DNA from 3 places in the Mesorhizobium sp. CNPSo 4688 genome. Region 1 is predicted to be linked to each of the others. Evidence: riboswitches for the same ligand, from Rfam matches in the RefSeq annotation. Region 1 holds a riboswitch; each other region holds the start of a gene.

Region 1 (5,697 bases):
ACCGCCGAACCGACGAAGATCGGCAGTGTATACGCGATGGCCGCAATAGGAATCGTGTAAAAGGAAGCGGCACCGCCTGCGATCATCCCGGCGCTCAGACAGGTAATGACGACTTGGGCGGCACTTGTTGCCCCGCTGAAGAACAGAATGGGAAGTGCTCCCCACCAAGTGCCGAACAGGAAGGCGTTCCGCACCAGGTTTTGCGTTGTGCGGCGAGACACTGATCTAGGTTTGACCGATAGAAACGATGATCTCGCTCTTAGGCCGACGAAACCAGCGGCGACGATGATCACACTCGCCCAGAGGATGGCTTTCGTTTGGTCGGGCGAGCCCCAAACCGCCATAACGAGTGTGGCCGCATTGAGTATATTCGCAACCATGCCAAGAAGCGTGTTGCGAAGCACGATACTGACCTGCTCCGCCCTGATGCGGCCGGCAAGTGGTTCGATCGTCGAGGGCCCGCCAAAAGCCCGCAGGTCGCCGGCCAGAAGGTCCCCGAGCCTTGCGGCAGACAGACGCTGCATCACTCTTTCACTCCCCCGCTCTAGAGTAGTCGCTGCGTGTTGATCCCCTACCGAACAATTAGGTGAAAGTAAATTTCAACCACAAAATTTGGCAACCCAGATCGAGCGCCCGCCGGACCTTTCGCGCCGACCCGTAATGCCGCGTTGCCGCGATTTCGTAGATGAAGAGGCGGCTTTGCTTTGCGGTCGCCACTGGCAAAAGGATGAAACAGTGTCCAAGATCTCCGGAAAGACTGAAACGCTCAAAAACCGTCGAATCCTCTGCCTTAGACCCGTCCAGGCTGTCGAGCAAGTTCGCGCTGTCGCCAACCAGAGCCTTGAGCAGTCGAAGGAAGTATTTTCCAAATTGAGTTCGGACGCCGAAACGACTCAAAAGGCTTTCATGTCGACCATTGAACTAGCCAAGACCGCCAGCAACGACATGCTTCTGAAGATGATTGCCGCTCTGCAAGCCAATGCCGAAGCCAGCTTCACGCACCTCGAGGCCCTGGTCGCCGTGAAGTCGCCGTCCGAGTTCTTCGAACTGCAGGCTGCTTTCGTGCGCAAACAGATCGAGTCAAGCCGTTCAAGGATGCCTTTGAGAAGGGGTTCAAGGAACGCAAGGCCGCCTGATTGCTTAGGCGACCCGAGACCCAAGGTCAGCCCCTCATCTACGGCCACATTAGACAAGACCGACACCTCGCGCCGGGCTTCTTCCATCTGTGCCCGACCGCGTCGCATTGACGTCGGCCTCGTGCGCCTCAATCGCGTTCCACCCCATTCACAAAACCGGCTTCGTGGAGTACTGGGAGCGCAGAGAAATCTCCGGTCGCAGCCTTACCCGGTCAAAACAAGGACTCAAACCATGAATGCCCTCGTCATCTGCTCCGGCGGATTGGACTCTGTTTCGCTCGCGCACAAGGTGGCGACCGAGCAGAAACTCATTGGCCTGCTTTCGTTCGATTACGGCCAGAGACACAAAAAGGAACTCGGCTTTGCCTCCATCTGCGCCAAACGGCTGGGTGTTCCGCACCAGATCGTCGATATCCGCGATGTCGGCCGGAGCCTGAGCGGCTCGGCACTGACTGATGATGTGGACGTGCCCGACGGGCACTATGCCGAAGACTCCATGAGGATCACGGTGGTGCCGAACAGGAATGCCATCATGTTGGCTATCGCCTTCGGTGTTGCCGCAGCACAGAAGGCCGATGCGGTGGCCACTGCCGTCCATGGCGGAGATCATTTCATCTATCCCGATTGCCGGCCCGCTTTTATCGACGCGTTTCAGACGATGCAGAACCATGCGCTCGCAGGCTATGCCGATATCCGCCTTTACGCTCCGTATGTGAATATGTCGAAGGCCGACATTGTCAGCGAGGGGGCAAAGTACCAAACACCGTTCGAGGCGACTTGGTCCTGCTACAAGGGCGGCGAACGTCATTGTGGTCGCTGCGGGACATGCGTCGAACGGCGCGAAGCATTCGATCTGGCCGGCATTGCCGACCCGACAGACTATGAGGACGCGGACTTCTGGCTCCACGCTGTCCAGACCAGGAGCGCGTGATGTTCCGCATTACCAAAGAGTTCCACTTCTCGGCCTCGCATCAGCTCACCTCCTTGCCACACGATCATCAGTGCGCGCGTCTACACGGCCACAACTACATCGTCGTAGTAGAGCTTTCAGGTGGCGAACTGGACGAACATGGCTTTGTGCGGGACTACCAAGACCTGGCTTCGCTCAAGCACTACATCGATGGGACGTTCGACCATCGCCATCTTAACGACGTGCTGGGGCATGACCGTGTCACGGCGGAGTGTCTGGCCAGGCACTTCTACGACTGGTGCAAGGTGCGGCTACCACAAACCTCCGCCGTGCGGGTAAGCGAGACGCCGAAAACCTGGGCGGAATACCGGCCATGACTTGCCCCTTGCATCCCGAAATCCGCGTGAGCGAGATTTTTGGGCCGACCATTCAGGGCGAAGGCATGCTGATCGGCTTGCCGACGGTGTTCGTAAGAACCGGCGGGTGCGATTATCGCTGTTCCTGGTGCGACAGCCTGCATGCGGTGGACAGTCGCTTCCGCCACGATTGGGAGATGATGTCTCCCGACGCGGTTTGGGAAAAGGTCATAGCGCTTTCCGGCGGTCAGCCCGTGATGGTATCGCTGTCGGGCGGCAATCCGGCTATCCAGCCGCTTGGCCCGCTGATCGACCGCGGGCATGGCGAGGGCTACCGTTTTGCATTGGAAACCCAAGGTTCGGTGCCGAAGCAATGGTTCGCTAATCTCGACGTGCTGGTGCTCAGCCCCAAGCCGCCCTCAAGTGAAATGACGACAGATTGGGCCGCGTTCGACGCCTGCGTCGAGGCGGCGCTGGACAAGCCGCAGATGGCGCTCAAGCTCGTCGTCTTCGATGACGATGACTATGCCTACGCGAAGGACGCGGCGGCGCGCTACCCGCAATTGCCCGTCTATCTACAGCCCGGCAATCACACGCCGCCGCCTCCCGGTCACGAAGACGCGCTCATCGACATGGCTGGTGTGATGAAACGCATGGAATGGCTGGTCGAAAAGGTAACCCGCGACAGGTGGTTCGAGGCGCGTGTACTGCCGCAGCTTCATGTTCTGTTGTGGGGAAACAAACGGGGCGTCTAGTCCACGCGGAGGGATTGCCGATGACGGGCAGCAACGCCGTTTCAGAAAGCCCCGAAAATGCCGTGCTGAAAAAGGGTTTCGAATCCGGGTGATGGCTCGCCTGTCGTGGGCGCTCCGCCGCTCCTCCAGGCGTGACTTGCTGTCGATACGTGCGCGTCTTTCCGCCTGGGTTTGATCGGTCGCCTCTCACCACGGCTGGCCGAAGGCGCTTGACAAACTGGCGCCGGCCCGTTCAATTCGGCGCATTCACCAGGGGAGTCCCGGCAAGGGGCTGAGATACTGCTAGCTTTCGCGGCGCAGTGACCCGTTGAACCTGATCCAGTTCATACTGGCGTAGGGACGGTGCAAGCGCTTTGCGGGAGTTCACGCCCGAGGTCCTGTTTCGGCAGGCCCGCAAAAGCGTCTTTTCATCCTTCCGGCACAGAACTGGGTCTCCAATGCATGAGCAAAGGAGCCTCACAATGAATGCCTTTACCCCCGCCGTTTCGACGGGACCGCTGCCTGCCTCCCGCAAAATCCATAAGCCCGGTATCCTCCATCCGCACATCGCAGTGCCGATGCGCGAAATCTCTGTTCACCCGACGGCCGGCGAGCCGCCCGTAACGGTCTACGACCCATCCGGGCCCTATACGGACCCGGCTGTCGAAACCAGCATCGAAAAGGGCCTTGCCCGGCATCGCCACGAATGGATTACGGCGCGTGGCGATGTCGAAGCCTATGACGGCCGTCATGTGCGGCCGGAAGACAACGGATTTGCGGCGGGCGAGCGCCTGACGCCGGAATTTCCGGTCCGCAACCGGCCGCTCCGGGCCAAGGCCGGCAAGGCGGTGACACAGCTCGCCTATGCGCGCGCCGGCATCATTACGCCCGAAATGGAGTTCGTCGCCATTCGCGAGAACCTTGGACGCGAGATCATGCGCGGCAAGCTGCAGCGCGACGGCGAAAGCTTCGGCGCCGCTATTCCCGATTTCGTCACGTCCGAATTCGTGCGCGACGAAGTGGCCCGCGGGCGAGCGATCATTCCAGCCAACATCAACCACCCAGAGAGCGAGCCGATGATCATCGGGCGCAATTTTCTGGTCAAGATCAACGCCAACATCGGCAATTCCGCCGTCACCTCGTCGATGGCCGACGAGGTCGAAAAAATGGTCTGGGCCATCCGCTGGGGCGCCGACACGGTGATGGACCTGTCTACCGGCCGCAACATCCACAACATCCGCGAATGGATCGTGCGTAATGCGCCGGTGCCGATCGGCACGGTGCCGCTTTACCAGGCGCTCGAAAAGGTCAACGGCATTGCCGAGGACCTGACCTGGGAGGTCTACCGCGACACGCTGATCGAACAGGCCGAACAGGGCGTCGACTATTTCACCATCCACGCCGGCGTGCGGCTGCACTACGTCCCGCTGACCGTTGACCGGGTCACCGGCATCGTCTCGCGCGGCGGCTCGATCATGGCCAAATGGTGTCTGCACCATCACCGGGAAAGCTTCCTCTACGAGCATTTCGCGGAGATCTGCGACATCTGCCGCGCCTACGATGTGTCCTTCTCGCTCGGCGACGGCCTTCGCCCCGGCTCCATCGCCGATGCCAACGATGCCGCGCAATTCGCCGAGCTGGAAACGCTCGGCGAGCTGACGCAGATCGCATGGGCGAAGGATTGCCAGGTGATGATCGAGGGGCCCGGCCACGTGCCGATGCACAAGATCAAGCAGAACATGGACAAGCAGCTCGCTGTCTGCGGTGAGGCGCCCTTCTATACGCTTGGACCGCTGACGACCGACATCGCGCCCGGCTATGACCACATCACCTCTGGCATTGGTGCTGCCATGATCGGCTGGTTCGGCACCGCCATGCTCTGCTACGTCACGCCGAAGGAGCATCTCGGCCTTCCCGATCGCAACGATGTCAAGACCGGCGTGATCACCTACAAGATAGCAGCGCATGCAGCCGACCTGGCGAAGGGGCATCCGGCGGCGAAAGTCAGGGATGATGCCCTTTCCCGCGCGCGCTTCGAGTTCCGCTGGGAGGACCAGTTCAACCTGTCGCTCGATCCCGAAACCGCACGATCTTTCCACGACCAGACCTTGCCCAAGGAGGCGCACAAGCTGGCGCATTTCTGCTCGATGTGCGGGCCGAAATTCTGCTCCATGCGCATTTCCCACGACATCCGCGCCGAGGCGCAGAAGGAAGGCATGGCAGCGATGGCGGCGAAATATCGCGAAGGCGGCGATCTCTATGTGCCGGGGGACAATACCGGTGCACCACTCATGGCAAGGGTGCAGACGCCATCATGAGGGTGCTGGTCAAAGGGGCCGGCGTCGCCGGCCTCACCACCGCCCTCGAACTCGCCGCCCGCGGCGCGACGGTCAAGGTCGTCGAGACCCGGCATGGCCTCGGTGGCAATGCGTCGTGGTTTGCCGGCGGCATGCTGGCGCCATGGTGCGAGCGTGAAAGCGCCGAGCAGCCGGTTCTGGACCTTGGACGCGGCGCGGCCGACTGGTGGGAGGCGGCAACGCCTGGCCAGGTGACACGGGCCG
Region 2 (5,697 bases), on a different contig from region 1:
CTGCGATCCGCGTTGAAGACCAGCCGGCCGGTCTCTTGCTGCACCACGGCGTAAACCGCCTTGAGGTCGGCGCCGGCGGCGCGCTGGGTGAACAGGCCGACGCCGGCAATGCCGAAATCGGCGATGCGGTTGGCAACCAGCGTGCCGGCGCCGGTATCGCCATAAGGCAGGATGTCGACGGTGAGCCCGGCCTCGTCGTAAAAACCTTTGTCGCGAGCAACAAACAGGCCGATGTGGTTGGTGTTGACCGTCCAGTCGAGCGCGACGGTGACTTTTTGCGCAGCCGCATGAGCGCGCGAGGCCAGCGGCAGTCCGGCGGCCAGCGTCAGCAGCAAGGCTTGCCGGCGGGTGAATTTGGTCATGATGATCTCCTTTGAGCGGTCTGCGGGAACGAAGCTCGGTCAGTCCCAGGATTGAGCAGCGTGTCGAGGATTTCGGCTTCGAGCGCAGCGGCCTGGCGCGCGGCATCGCTGCCGGCGGCGCGCGGGCGCGGCAGCGGCACGGCAATCTCGCTGATGATGCGGGCCGGCCGCGCCGACAGGAGATAAATGCGGTCCGACAGGTACACCGCTTCACGCACGTCATGGGTGATCAGCAGCGCCGTCCAGCGATGACGCTGCCACATGCCTTCCAGCCAGCGCTGCATGGCCGCGCGTGTCAGCGCATCCAGCGCGCCAAAGGGCTCGTCGAGCAGCAGCATGTCGCGTTGCTGCACCACTGTGCGCAAAAGCGCGGCGCGCTGGCGCATGCCGCCGGAGAGCTCTGCCGGCCAGGCGCGCTCGAAACCGGCAAGGCCGAATTCGGCGAACAGCGGCGCGACTTGCTCGCGCGCCTCGCGGCGCTTCATGCCCTGCACCTCCAGCCCCAGCGTCACATTGTCGATGACGCGCCGCCACGGCATCAGCGCGTCGCGCTGCGGCATGAAGGCGAAATGGCGGCCATGGTCGTCGAGTGGCGCACCGTCGAAGCGCATGTCGCCCTCGCCTTTCAGCGCACCGGTCAGCAGCTGGAACAGTGTCGACTTGCCGGCGCCGGAGGGCCCGAGAATAGAAACGAACTCGCCGGCCGCGACGTGGAGCGAAATGCCCGCGAGCACCTCCAGCGCGCCGAAGCTTTTGCTGATATCGCGGAGTTCGAGCCGTGTCATTGGCTCTCTCCCGAAGGCTTGCGGTCGCGGCTCTCGCTCCCCGCATGTTCCCAGGGCATTGCGAGGCGCTGGATGAGCACCGCAAGGCCGAACAAAGCAAGCGTGAGCGCCGCGCTGACGGCGACCGCGGCGAGCACCAGATCGGGGCGGAAATTGTTCTTGGCGTTGAGCATGTAGATGCCCAACCCCTTCGCCGCCCCCGCATATTCGGCGAAGATCGCGCCGACCACGGCATAGGTGATGGAGATGCGCAGCCCGGCGAAGAAATAGGGCAGCGCCGAAGGCAAACGCGCCAGCCAGAAGATGCGCCAGCGCCCTGCCCCCATGGCGGCGAGCATCTGGGCAATCTCCTTGCTCGTTGCAGCGTAGCCTTCGACCAGCGCCACCATCATCGGGAAGAAAGTGACCAGTGCGACGAGCAGGATTTTCGGCATCAGCCCGAAGCCGAACCACAGCACTATGAGCGGCGCGATGGCGACCAGCGACAAGGTCTGGCTGACGATCAGCAGCGGGAAGAGCGCTCGGCGCAGCGGGGCCAGAAAATCCACCAGCGCCGAAAGCACGAAGGCGGCAATCAACGAGCAGGCGAAGCCCGCTGATGTGGCGCGGATGGTGGGAAGCGTGTTGTCGGCAAGGGCGCCGCGGTTTTCCCAGGCCTGCAGCAGCACGCGCGACGGCGCCGGCAGCATGCCATGCGTGACGCCGCCATAGCGGGCGTAGAGCTCCCAGGCCGCAAGGAGCAGGGCGAAGGAGATGGCTGCGGGGATGGCCTTGGCGATGCCAGCGAATCTCCCCCCTTGAGGGGGAGATGTCGCCGAAGGCGACAGAGGGGGTCGTCTCGCATAGAGCGCCCACGCCCTACCGACGCGAGGAGGACGTCGGCGCTCCACGCGCTCGGACCCCCTCTGGCCTGCCGGCCATCTCCCCCTCGAGGGGGGAGATTCGCTGGCATCGCGGCCTTCGTCAATCGCAGAAGATTCCACTCCGCCTCGCTGATCAGAAGCGGAGGCATCTCCCCCACGCAATGGGTTGGACAAAACAGCCACGACAATTTCCCTCAACGGCGCGCGCAAAGACGCGGCTCAGACGGCGCTCGGGCTGTTCGCCGAAATCGTGATGTCGAGGGTGACGTGGCCGGCGCCCGGGCCGAAGCGGCAGAAGGCCTCAGTGAGCGTTGCAAACACCGCGCCGGCATCGCCACGCAATTTGGTGCAGAAGTTCTTCGAGCGTTCAAAGACGCCGGACTGCTTCAGGAAATCGATGCAGCCATAAATCTCGTCCATATGGTCGCCCGTGCCCATCACATAGAGCGAGAACTGTGCTGCCACCGGCTGGTCGGTCGATGGCGTAGCCTGGACGGCGCGGATCGCGGCGAGCTTGCGCTCGTCCAGCGCAATGGCGGGTCCGCCGGTCTCGTCGGAGCGGCAGATCGGATCGTCGGGCTCACCCGGGCAACCGCGTGAAACTGCAGCCGAAAGCACGCAGTGCTTGCCGCTTTTGGCGGCCGCCACGAACAGGTCGCGCATGGCTGGAAACAACACCTCGGGCGGCCCGACCAGAAGCGTCGAGATGTCGTCGGTCTCGATCCTCAGCCGGTCGCGCCAGGGATCGAGCGCGCCGAGCGCGCCAAGGATGACGCCGACGAAATCGTCGGTCATGGGATAAAGGGAAATCTGTGCACCGGAAAACATCGCCCGCCTCGCTCCGCTGGTATTATCCAGATCAGCTTTAGGGTCCGAAGGCTTGCCGCCCTCATCTCAGCCCCGACCGTACGGAGCACCCCTGTGGATGGGCGGGTTAAAGCACTGTTCGAGGCATTGGGGAAGAGCATTTTTCGACTGTCATCGCGAAGTGTGTTGGGCCAGGTTTCTTGGCTTCAGGAAAATCCGCATCATTTCGAAAGTTGAATTCGTTCAAATTGTACGCGTCATCCTTGACGAAATATCGTACATAAAGTACGATATTTCCTTTCAACAAGGGGAATTCCGTGAGCACAGCGAACCATGCCGCCTTCGCCGACCTCTCCCGCCCGCTGTTGTCGCTGCCGCTGCTGCCGCCCTTGTCGCTCGACCAGCGTGAACGCGTTGCCGGAGCATGGCGAATGGCCAGCCAGGACATCGCCGACGATATTCGTTTCATCCGCCAATATTTGAAAGTGATTGCCGAGAAGGACGAGAGGCTGTCGACCGGCACGCTCGTTCACAGCCGCGCCTATGTCGAAGCCTGCGCCGGCTGGCTGCCGCAGACGGTGGCGCGCTATCTGCGCCACCTGCGCCAGATCACCGAATGCGAACTGGTCATGACAGCTGCCGGTATCCGCTTTGCCCTGTCGAGTTATGCCTGGGAGGCATAGGGTATCACGCGATCTTCATGCGCAATGAATTGCGCTCCCCGTTGGGGGCGCAATTCGTCGGACCCGGGTGCGCCGAACGGCGACATCCAGAACGAGGCCGCCCGGGCGAATTCTGCCCTTGCCTATTTCGACTTGGCTTTGCCGGACTTTGCGGCCGCCGGCTTTGCAGCCTTGGGCTTGGCGTCGGCCTTGACGGGCTTCGCAGCAGCCTTCTTCGCCGTCTTCTTCGGTTTGGCGGCCGCACCATCTATTTCGGCCGTGGCCTGTTCCCAGTGCTCCTGATGCGCGCCTTCTGGGCGGCCGGCCTGTTCCCAAATCTCATGTGCGCGCTGGCGAATGCGGTCCTGTCTGTCGTCCGTCACTTAAGCCTCCGTGGTTGGGTCCGATGGTTGGGTCCAGATTCCACGAAAACATTAGCCGAAATTTGAGCCGGCGTCTTGAGTGTGCTTTCAATGCGGATCGGAAACGATCGCAACGCCGAGCAGCGCCGCTTTCTTGGTGATCAGCCCGGCGAGGTCGGCATCCGACCGATCCGTGCCGGTGCGCTCCCGCAGCAGCTCAATCGCTTCCCTCATCGACAACAGCGCGGTGCTGCGCTCAGCCAACAGCTTGTCGCAACACGCCGCCACGTTGGTCTCGACATGCGGCAACATGGGGTAATGCTCCTTTCATCATTCGGCCCTGCCGCCCCTTTTGGGATGAACGACAGGGCCGTATTGGTGGTTCGGTCAGTTGTGGTCAGCGTTATTCGACCACCTCAACGATCCTGCGCGTGCTGGGATCGACCAACACTGTATGGTTGTCGACCACAGCATATCTGTACTGAACGTCAGGAACCTCCTGCAGTTCGACGGTGTCGGGCAAGGCGGAGCCGACATTCAACTCAACGCCGAGAAGACTAACCGAGGCCAGCGGATGTTTTTTTACGTATTGGTGCACGACCGTGCGCTGTTCAGGGGTGATGATCACCTGCTGCTGCGCCGGCTGCGTGACAATGACCTCGTCGGCCACGGCAACACCGAGACCTGCCATCATGGCGAGCCCGGCGACTGCTGGAATAAGGACGGTTTTCATCTTCGTCTCCTGTCGTTGTTGGCGAGCTCCGCCGAGCTCCCGCACGAGGCGAAAACAACACGGATCAAATTGGCGGGCTCCTGGAGACAAACGCCTCCGGTACGGTCTAGTTCCGTAAGTGGAGACTAATTGATCGGTTCCATTGCTGCTGGAACGCACAGGCATGATTCGCATTAGAGGATGATCCTCAGGAGACCTTCAAAATGGACGATATGCCGCTGCAAAATCCGGTGGCAATTGCCGTCGGCGCCGGCTCCCGACGCGACATCACCACGCTGGCCGAGATGCAGAATTTTCTTCAGGAATGGCCGCACGCCAGGCGCGGCAAGATTTACGAAACGGCGCTGAGGGCCTGCGAAATGGCAAGGGCTGGACACGTGACCAAGGACCAGGCGCGGCGGGCGTTCACAGCCTTTACGGAGACGGCCGGCATTGCCTGGACCGGCATTGATCCGGTGACGGCGCTGCGCCTGGCCAAGGCTGGAACTGGCCGGCCCCGGTCCACACTGTAGAGACCTCAAGCAAGGTCATTGCTTCGGTGGCTGCACAGGCACCTCGCCGGGCTTGATCACCGGTGTTTTTCCCTGGTCCGGCGGCGGCTGCGTCATGCCCTGGTCACCGCTGGGCGGCGGTTGGAGGACGCCGCCGCAAGAACCAAGATTGGCGGTCGAATTGCCACTGCCGTCATCGGCCAGGGGCGGCTGCTGGCCGCCATCCTGGGGCTGCGCCTGGCAAGGCACGGGAGGAGTGCCCTCGCCGCTGTCTTGCGCGGCGGCAGGGCCGGCAAGTGCCAGCAGCGCACACGGCAAGAAAACAAAGATCTTCATTGTCCGGTCTCCGTCTGGAATCGTCTTCTTTTGGCAAATGCAGCCCAGCGGAAATTGGTTCCCAAAGTGGTTCCCCCACTGGTTCCTAAGTGGTCCCCAAGCAAGGTGGACCGGTTTCGGGAACCTGCTTGCCGGCGGCGAGTTCCGCCTACTCGATGCAAGCACTGACCAGGGAGAAAATCATGGACCCGCGTAGAAAACCAAGCGACGAAGTGGAAGCCCCGACGCCGCGCCAGCAGGACTGGGATGCGTTGCGTGGCGCAAGGATCCTGCCCGACGGGGCAGATGAAGAAAGC
Region 3 (5,697 bases), on a different contig from region 1:
CGACAGTTTCTTCGCCGGTCCTTTCGGCGCCGCTGCCTCGCTTTTTCCCACAGCCGGCGTTTCGCTGGCCTCAGTCTTGGTCCGCGCCTTGCGGTCGTCGAGCCTGGTGCCGCCGCGCTGCGCCAGCATGTCGGAATAGCCGCCGGCATATTCGATCCAGCGGCCGCCACCGTCCGGCGCGATGATGCTGGTCACGGTGCGGTCAAGGAAATCACGGTCGTGGCTGACCAGGATGACAGTGCCGGCAAAACCGGCGACCAGTTCCTGCAGCAGTTCCAGCGTTTCCATGTCGAGATCGTTGGTCGGCTCATCGAGCACCAGAAGGCTCGCCGGCCGCGCCAGCACGCGCGCCAGCAGCAGCCGCGCCCGCTCGCCGCCGGACAGCTCGCGCACCGGCGTGCGTGCCTGCTCCGGCTTGAACAGGAAATCCTTCATGTAGGAAACGACATGGCGCTGCTCGCCATTGATGACAAGGTTTTCGCCGCGCCCGTCGGTGAGGTATTGCGCCAGCGTCTCGGCTGGGTCGACCGACTCGCGCTTCTGGTCGAGCGTGGCGATTTCCAGATTGGTACCGAGTCGCACCGAACCCACATCCGGCTTCATCTCGCCGGTCAGCATCTTTAACAGCGTCGTCTTGCCGGCGCCGTTCGGTCCGACCAGCCCGACGCGGTCGCCGCGCTGGATCCGGGTCGAGAAGCCTTTGACCACGGTGAGGTCGCCAAAGCTCTTCTCGATGTTCTTGGCCTCGATTACCAGCTTGCCGGATTCGGCGGCGTCGCTGGCCACCATGGTCGCGGTACCTTCGGCGCCGCGATGGCCGCGAAAGCGCTGGCGCATGGTCTGCAATTCGCCGAGCCGGCGCATGTTGCGCTTGCGCCGCGCCGTCACGCCATAGCGCAGCCAGTGCTCCTCGCGCACGATCTGCCGACCGAGCTTGTGCTGTTCGCGCTCTTCCTCTTCCAACACCTGGTCGCGCCATTCCTCGAAATGGCCAAAGCCCTTGTCGAGACGGCGGGTCTGGCCGCGGTCGAGCCAGACGGTAGCGCGCGATACGCGTTCGAGGAAGCGGCGGTCGTGCGAGATGACGATCAGGGCCGACGAGGTGCGGACGAGTTCCTCTTCCAGCCATTCGATGACCGACAAATCGAGATGGTTCGTCGGCTCATCAAGCAGCAGAATATCGGGCTCCGGCGCCATCACACGTGCAAGGGCGGCACGGCGCGCTTCGCCGCCCGAGAGGTCGTTGGGGTTCTCGGTTCCGATGAGGCCGAGATGCTCCATCAGATAGGTGGCGCGGTAGGGATCGTCGGCAGGCCCGAGCCCGGCCTCGACATAGGCGCGCACATTGGCAAAGCCCTCCATGTCGGGCATTTGCGGGAGATAGCGCACCGTCGCCGAAGGCTGGCGGAACACCTCGCCGTCCTGCGGCTCGATCAGCCCGGCGGCGATCTTGAGCAGCGTCGACTTGCCGGAGCCGTTGCGGCCGACCAACGCGATCTTGTCGCCGGCGGAGGCGGTGAGTTCGGCGCCGTCGAGCAGCGGCGTGCCGCCGAAGGTCAGCTTTATCCCGTCGAGGTTGAGAAGTGGCGGGGCCATGTCAGCTTTCAGGCAAGGGGTAGGGATGAGCGAGCAGCAGGGCGCGGCCATGGCCGAGCGCGATTTCGAGGCCGCCCCCGGTCTTGGACTTGACCTCGTTGGAGATGGTCAACGACGAGCCGAAGGCGACCTCGACATGGTCGAGCGGCCACTTGGCGCCGGAAACGGTGAGGCCCGAAAGATCGGAAAAGCCAAGCACCGAAAACAGCGTGCCGTCGGCATAGTCGAAGCCGGCCTTGCCGGGCAGCAAGGGCACCCCCTCCTGCGCGCCGCTGGTCAACAACACTTTCGTGCCGGCCTCGGCCAGCCGCAGGCTGAGCGCCAGATGCAGGTGCGCATGGTCGGCGCGTTTGCCGCCGAAAGCCCCGACCAGCACAAGGCTGGTGGCGCCGCGTTCCAGTGCGGCGGCGATGGCCAGCTCGCCGTCGGTCTTGTCTTTCTCCGGCGGAAATACCTGGCGCGGCACGGCGGCGAGATCGGCGGGCAGGTCCGCCGGCACGGAATCGAAGTCGCCCACCCATAGCTCCGGCATCAGGCCGAGCATCCGGGCATGGCCGATGCCGGCGTCGGCGGCGATGATGCGCGAGCCCTCGACCTGGCGGTCGAGCCGCGGCGTGCGGATGAGATCGCCGCCAAGCAGGATGGTGAATGTGCTCATATCCGGTGGCCCTTACCAGCCCCGCCGGCGAAACGGAAGGCCGGGCCTCGCCTCCGCTCTTTGTTGGAGCATGATCTTTTTTCCGGAAACCGGTTCCCACTTTTCGGGATCATGCTCTGGCAAACTTCCGCTTGCGTGGCACCTTGGCCGGGCCTATGTGTCGAAATGCTCTAACGGGGTGCCGGACGCGATCTTAGCGGACCGGCTGAGAGGCAGTCTCGCCAACCCGCTGAACCTGATCCGGCTTGTACCGGCGGAGGGATTAGACGCTTCGGACAGCCCGACGCCTCAATTCCTGTCAACACGAATGAAGGAGGCGCCGATGCGCATGATTTTGTCCCATCTTGTCCCAGCCCTGGGTCTTGCTGTTTCGCTTTTGGCAAGCCCTGCGTCCGCGCAGGACAAACTCACCGTCTACACCTACGAGAGCTTCACCGCCGACTGGGGCCCGGGTCCTGCGGTGAAGAAGGAATTCGAGGCCGAATGCGGCTGCAGCGTCGATTTCGTCTCGGTCGCCGACGGCGTTGCGCTGCTCAATCGCGTCAAGCTGGAAGGCGCGTCGACCAAGGCCGATATCGTGCTTGGCCTCGACACCAACCTCACCGCAGAAGCCAAGACCTCCGGCCTGTTTGTCCCGCATGGCGCGGTGGCTGAGAACAGCGTGCCGGGCGGCTGGAGTGACGATACCTTCGTCCCCTTCGACTACGGTTATTTCGCCGTCGTCTACGACACCGAAAAGCTGAAGAACCCGCCCAAGAGTCTGAAGGACCTGGTCGAAGGCGATGCCGCCGACAAGATCGTCATCCAGGACCCGCGCACCTCGACGCCGGGTCTCGGCCTGCTGCTCTGGGTCAAGTCGGTTTATGGCGACAAGGCGCCGGAAGCCTGGGCGAAGCTCAAGCCGAAGGTGCTGACGGTGACGCCGGGCTGGAGCGAGGCCTACGGCCTGTTCACCAAGGGCGAGGCGCCGATGGTGCTGTCCTATACGACATCGCCAGCCTACCACATGGTGGCCGAGAACACCGAGCGCTACCAGGCGGCGTCTTTCGAGGAAGGCGAATACCTGCAGATCGAGGTTGCCGGCATCACCACCACCGGGGCAAAGAACCCGCTGGCGGCAAAGTTTCTGGCCTTCATGACCGGGCCGAAATTCCAGAATGTCATTCCCGAGACCAACTGGATGTTCCCGGCAGGGAAAACCGACAAGCCGCTCAACCCGGCCTTCGACAAACTGGTCAAGCCGGCAAAGACGCTGCTGTTTAGCCCGGAAGAGGTTGCGGCCAACCGCAAGGCCTGGGTCGATGAATGGCTGGCGGTGATGAGCAAGTGACGGCGGTCTTCACCCTCCCCCTTGTGGGGAGGGTCGATCCGCGAAGCGGAGCGGGGTGGGGGTTGCAACGTTGACTACCGCCTCCCCCCCACCCCGGTTCGCGGATACCGCTTCGCGGCATCCGCGCCCCGACCCTCCCCACAAGGGGGAGGGTGGAAAGCGCGCACCTTCTGACCCCCGCATCGCCGCCGGCATTGTCGCGCTTGCGGCAATCGCGCTGCTGATCGGTGGCGCCTTCGCGGGCCTCATCCTCGAAGGCGCGCACGACCTCCGCGGTGCTGCCTCCGCCTTCGATCTCTATCTCCTGCGCGTCACCCGATTCACCCTGTGGCAGGCGGCACTCTCGACGCTGCTTTCCGTCGCCCCAGCGCTCTTCGTCGCCCGCGCCCTGTCGCGGCATCCGCGCTTCTTGGGCCGTGGCTTCATCCTCCAGCTGTTCACCGTGCCCCTGGCCTTGCCGGCCATTGTCGCGGCACTCGGCATCTTGGCGCTCTATGGCCGGGCCGGCTACTTCGCCGCGATCGGTGGCCAAAGCTGGCCTGATATATACGGCCTGTCGGGCATCCTCGTCGCGCATGTGTTCTTCAACCTGCCGCTGGCGGCGCGGCTGTTCCTCGAAGCGCTGGGCACGGTGCCTGCCGATCAATGGCGGCTGGCAAGCCAACTCGACATGGGGGCGAGCGCGGCCTTCCGGTTGATCGAATGGCCGGTGCTGCGGTCGGCTTTGCCGGGCGTCGCCGGCCTTGTCTTGATGCTTTGCATCACCTCCTTCACCATCGTCCTCATCCTCGGCGGCGGGCCGGCGGCGACGACGCTGGAGGTCGCCATCTACCAGGCGCTGCGCTTCGACTTCGATCCCGCGCGGGCGGTGACGCTGACATTGCTCCAGATTGCGCTGACCTTTGCCGTCGTGCTGGCGCTGACGCGGCTTGGCGCCAATGTGACCGGCGACGCCAACCTGCCCGTGGCGCCGCGCCGCTATCTCTCGGCCGGCACAACTGAAACGGCGCTCAACGCGGCCCTGATCGTGCTCGCCTTGCTGTTCGTCGCCGGGCCGATGGCCGCCACCTTCATTTCAGGCCTTGGCGCCGATCTCGGCCGGCTGGCCGGCGAGAGCGCGGTGCGCCAGGCGACGCTGACCAGCGCCGGTCTCGGCCTGCTGGCGGCGCTGCTATCGCTGTCGCTATCGCTGTCGCTGATCATGGCGCGCCGGGCGCTGTCCCTACACCGCCGTGGCGGCGCCCGCTCACTGCTCGAACATGCCACCGACACCGGCGCCGGCTTTGTCCTCGTCGTGCCGCCCATCGTCATCGGCGCCGGCTGGTTTCTCTTGCTGCGCACGATCAGCGATGTCTTTGCCATCGCGCCGGTCATGGTCGTCACCGTCAACGCGGTGATGGCGATGCCCTTCGCCATCCGCGCGCTGCGTCCGGCCTATGATGCGGCAAGCGAGCGCCATGAAAAGCTGTGCGCACAGCTCGGCATTTCGGGCTGGAACCGGCTGCGGCTGGTCGATTGGCCGTCGCTGCGGCGGCCGCTGGCCACCGGCTTTGCCTTCGCCATGGCGCTGTCGCTCGGCGATCTTGGCGTCATCGCGCTGTTCGGCAGCGATTCGGTGCAGACCTTGCCCTATCTCCTCTTGGCGCGCATGGGCAGCTACCGCACAGCCGACGCTGCCGGGCTGGCTTTGCTGCTCGGGGCGGTCTGCCTCGCACTGGTGGTCGCCGCGGATTGGCTGGGACGGGGAGAAAGATCGTGAATTCCGCCAACAAAGGCGCGGCCGTGCGGCTGAACCAGGTCGCGTTCAGCTATGGCGAGACGCCGTTCCTGTTCGATGTCGAGTTCACTGCCTCGAAAATCACCGCCATCATGGGGGCGAGCGGTTCGGGAAAGTCGACCCTGCTCAACCTGGTGGCCGGCTTCGAGACGCCGCAATCCGGCCGCGTGCTGATCGGCGGCGCCGATGTCAGCGCCAGGCCGCCGTCGGCGCGGCCGGTGTCGATGGTGTTCCAGGAAAACAATCTGTTTGCCCATCTCTCGGTCGAGAAGAATGTCGGCCTCGGCCGCTCGCCATCGCTTAGCCTGACGCAAACCGACCGCGCCGCAATCGCCG

What was found. Region 1 has a riboswitch for thiamine pyrophosphate ahead of thiC (phosphomethylpyrimidine synthase ThiC). Riboswitches for the same ligand answer to the same signal wherever they lie in the genome.
Region 2: it holds a riboswitch for thiamine pyrophosphate, as region 1 does, so the genes downstream of both, AC04SH_RS22780 (YkoF family thiamine/hydroxymethylpyrimidine-binding protein) here and thiC (phosphomethylpyrimidine synthase ThiC) in region 1, are expected to answer to the same signal.
Region 3: it holds a riboswitch for thiamine pyrophosphate, as region 1 does, so the genes downstream of both, thiB (thiamine ABC transporter substrate binding subunit) here and thiC (phosphomethylpyrimidine synthase ThiC) in region 1, are expected to answer to the same signal.

The regions. Positions count from the first base shown of each region.
Region 1 covers NZ_JBWLUY010000015.1:25,579-31,275, forward strand. Annotated here, with positions in the region: gene AC04SH_RS25860 (putative bifunctional diguanylate cyclase/phosphodiesterase) at 1-524, opposite strand, end outside; partial or broken gene AC04SH_RS25865 (phasin) at 907-1,026, shown strand; gene queC (7-cyano-7-deazaguanine synthase QueC) at 1,369-2,067, shown strand; gene queD (6-carboxytetrahydropterin synthase QueD) at 2,067-2,423, shown strand; gene queE (7-carboxy-7-deazaguanine synthase QueE) at 2,420-3,157, shown strand; TPP riboswitch at 3,399-3,515, shown strand; gene thiC (phosphomethylpyrimidine synthase ThiC) at 3,619-5,454, shown strand; gene thiO (glycine oxidase ThiO) at 5,451-5,697, shown strand, end outside.
Region 2 covers NZ_JBWLUY010000011.1:257,826-263,522, reverse strand. Annotated here, with positions in the region: gene AC04SH_RS22795 (ABC transporter substrate-binding protein) at 1-362, opposite strand, end outside; gene AC04SH_RS22790 (ABC transporter ATP-binding protein) at 359-1,147, opposite strand; gene AC04SH_RS22785 (ABC transporter permease) at 1,144-2,037, opposite strand; gene AC04SH_RS22780 (YkoF family thiamine/hydroxymethylpyrimidine-binding protein) at 2,230-2,838, opposite strand; TPP riboswitch at 2,829-2,941, opposite strand; gene AC04SH_RS22775 (hypothetical protein) at 3,135-3,500, shown strand; gene AC04SH_RS22770 (DUF2934 domain-containing protein) at 3,623-3,862, opposite strand; gene AC04SH_RS22765 (hypothetical protein) at 3,950-4,153, opposite strand; gene AC04SH_RS22760 (DUF1236 domain-containing protein) at 4,245-4,574, opposite strand; gene AC04SH_RS22755 (DUF982 domain-containing protein) at 4,778-5,086, shown strand; gene AC04SH_RS22750 (hypothetical protein) at 5,102-5,401, opposite strand; gene AC04SH_RS22745 (hypothetical protein) at 5,584-5,697, shown strand, end outside.
Region 3 covers NZ_JBWLUY010000002.1:38,525-44,221, reverse strand. Annotated here, with positions in the region: gene AC04SH_RS03220 (ABC-F family ATP-binding cassette domain-containing protein) at 1-1,596, opposite strand, end outside; gene AC04SH_RS03215 (thiamine diphosphokinase) at 1,598-2,254, opposite strand; TPP riboswitch at 2,419-2,533, shown strand; gene thiB (thiamine ABC transporter substrate binding subunit) at 2,577-3,584, shown strand; gene thiP (thiamine/thiamine pyrophosphate ABC transporter permease) at 3,766-5,343, shown strand; gene thiQ (thiamine ABC transporter ATP-binding protein) at 5,340-5,697, shown strand, end outside.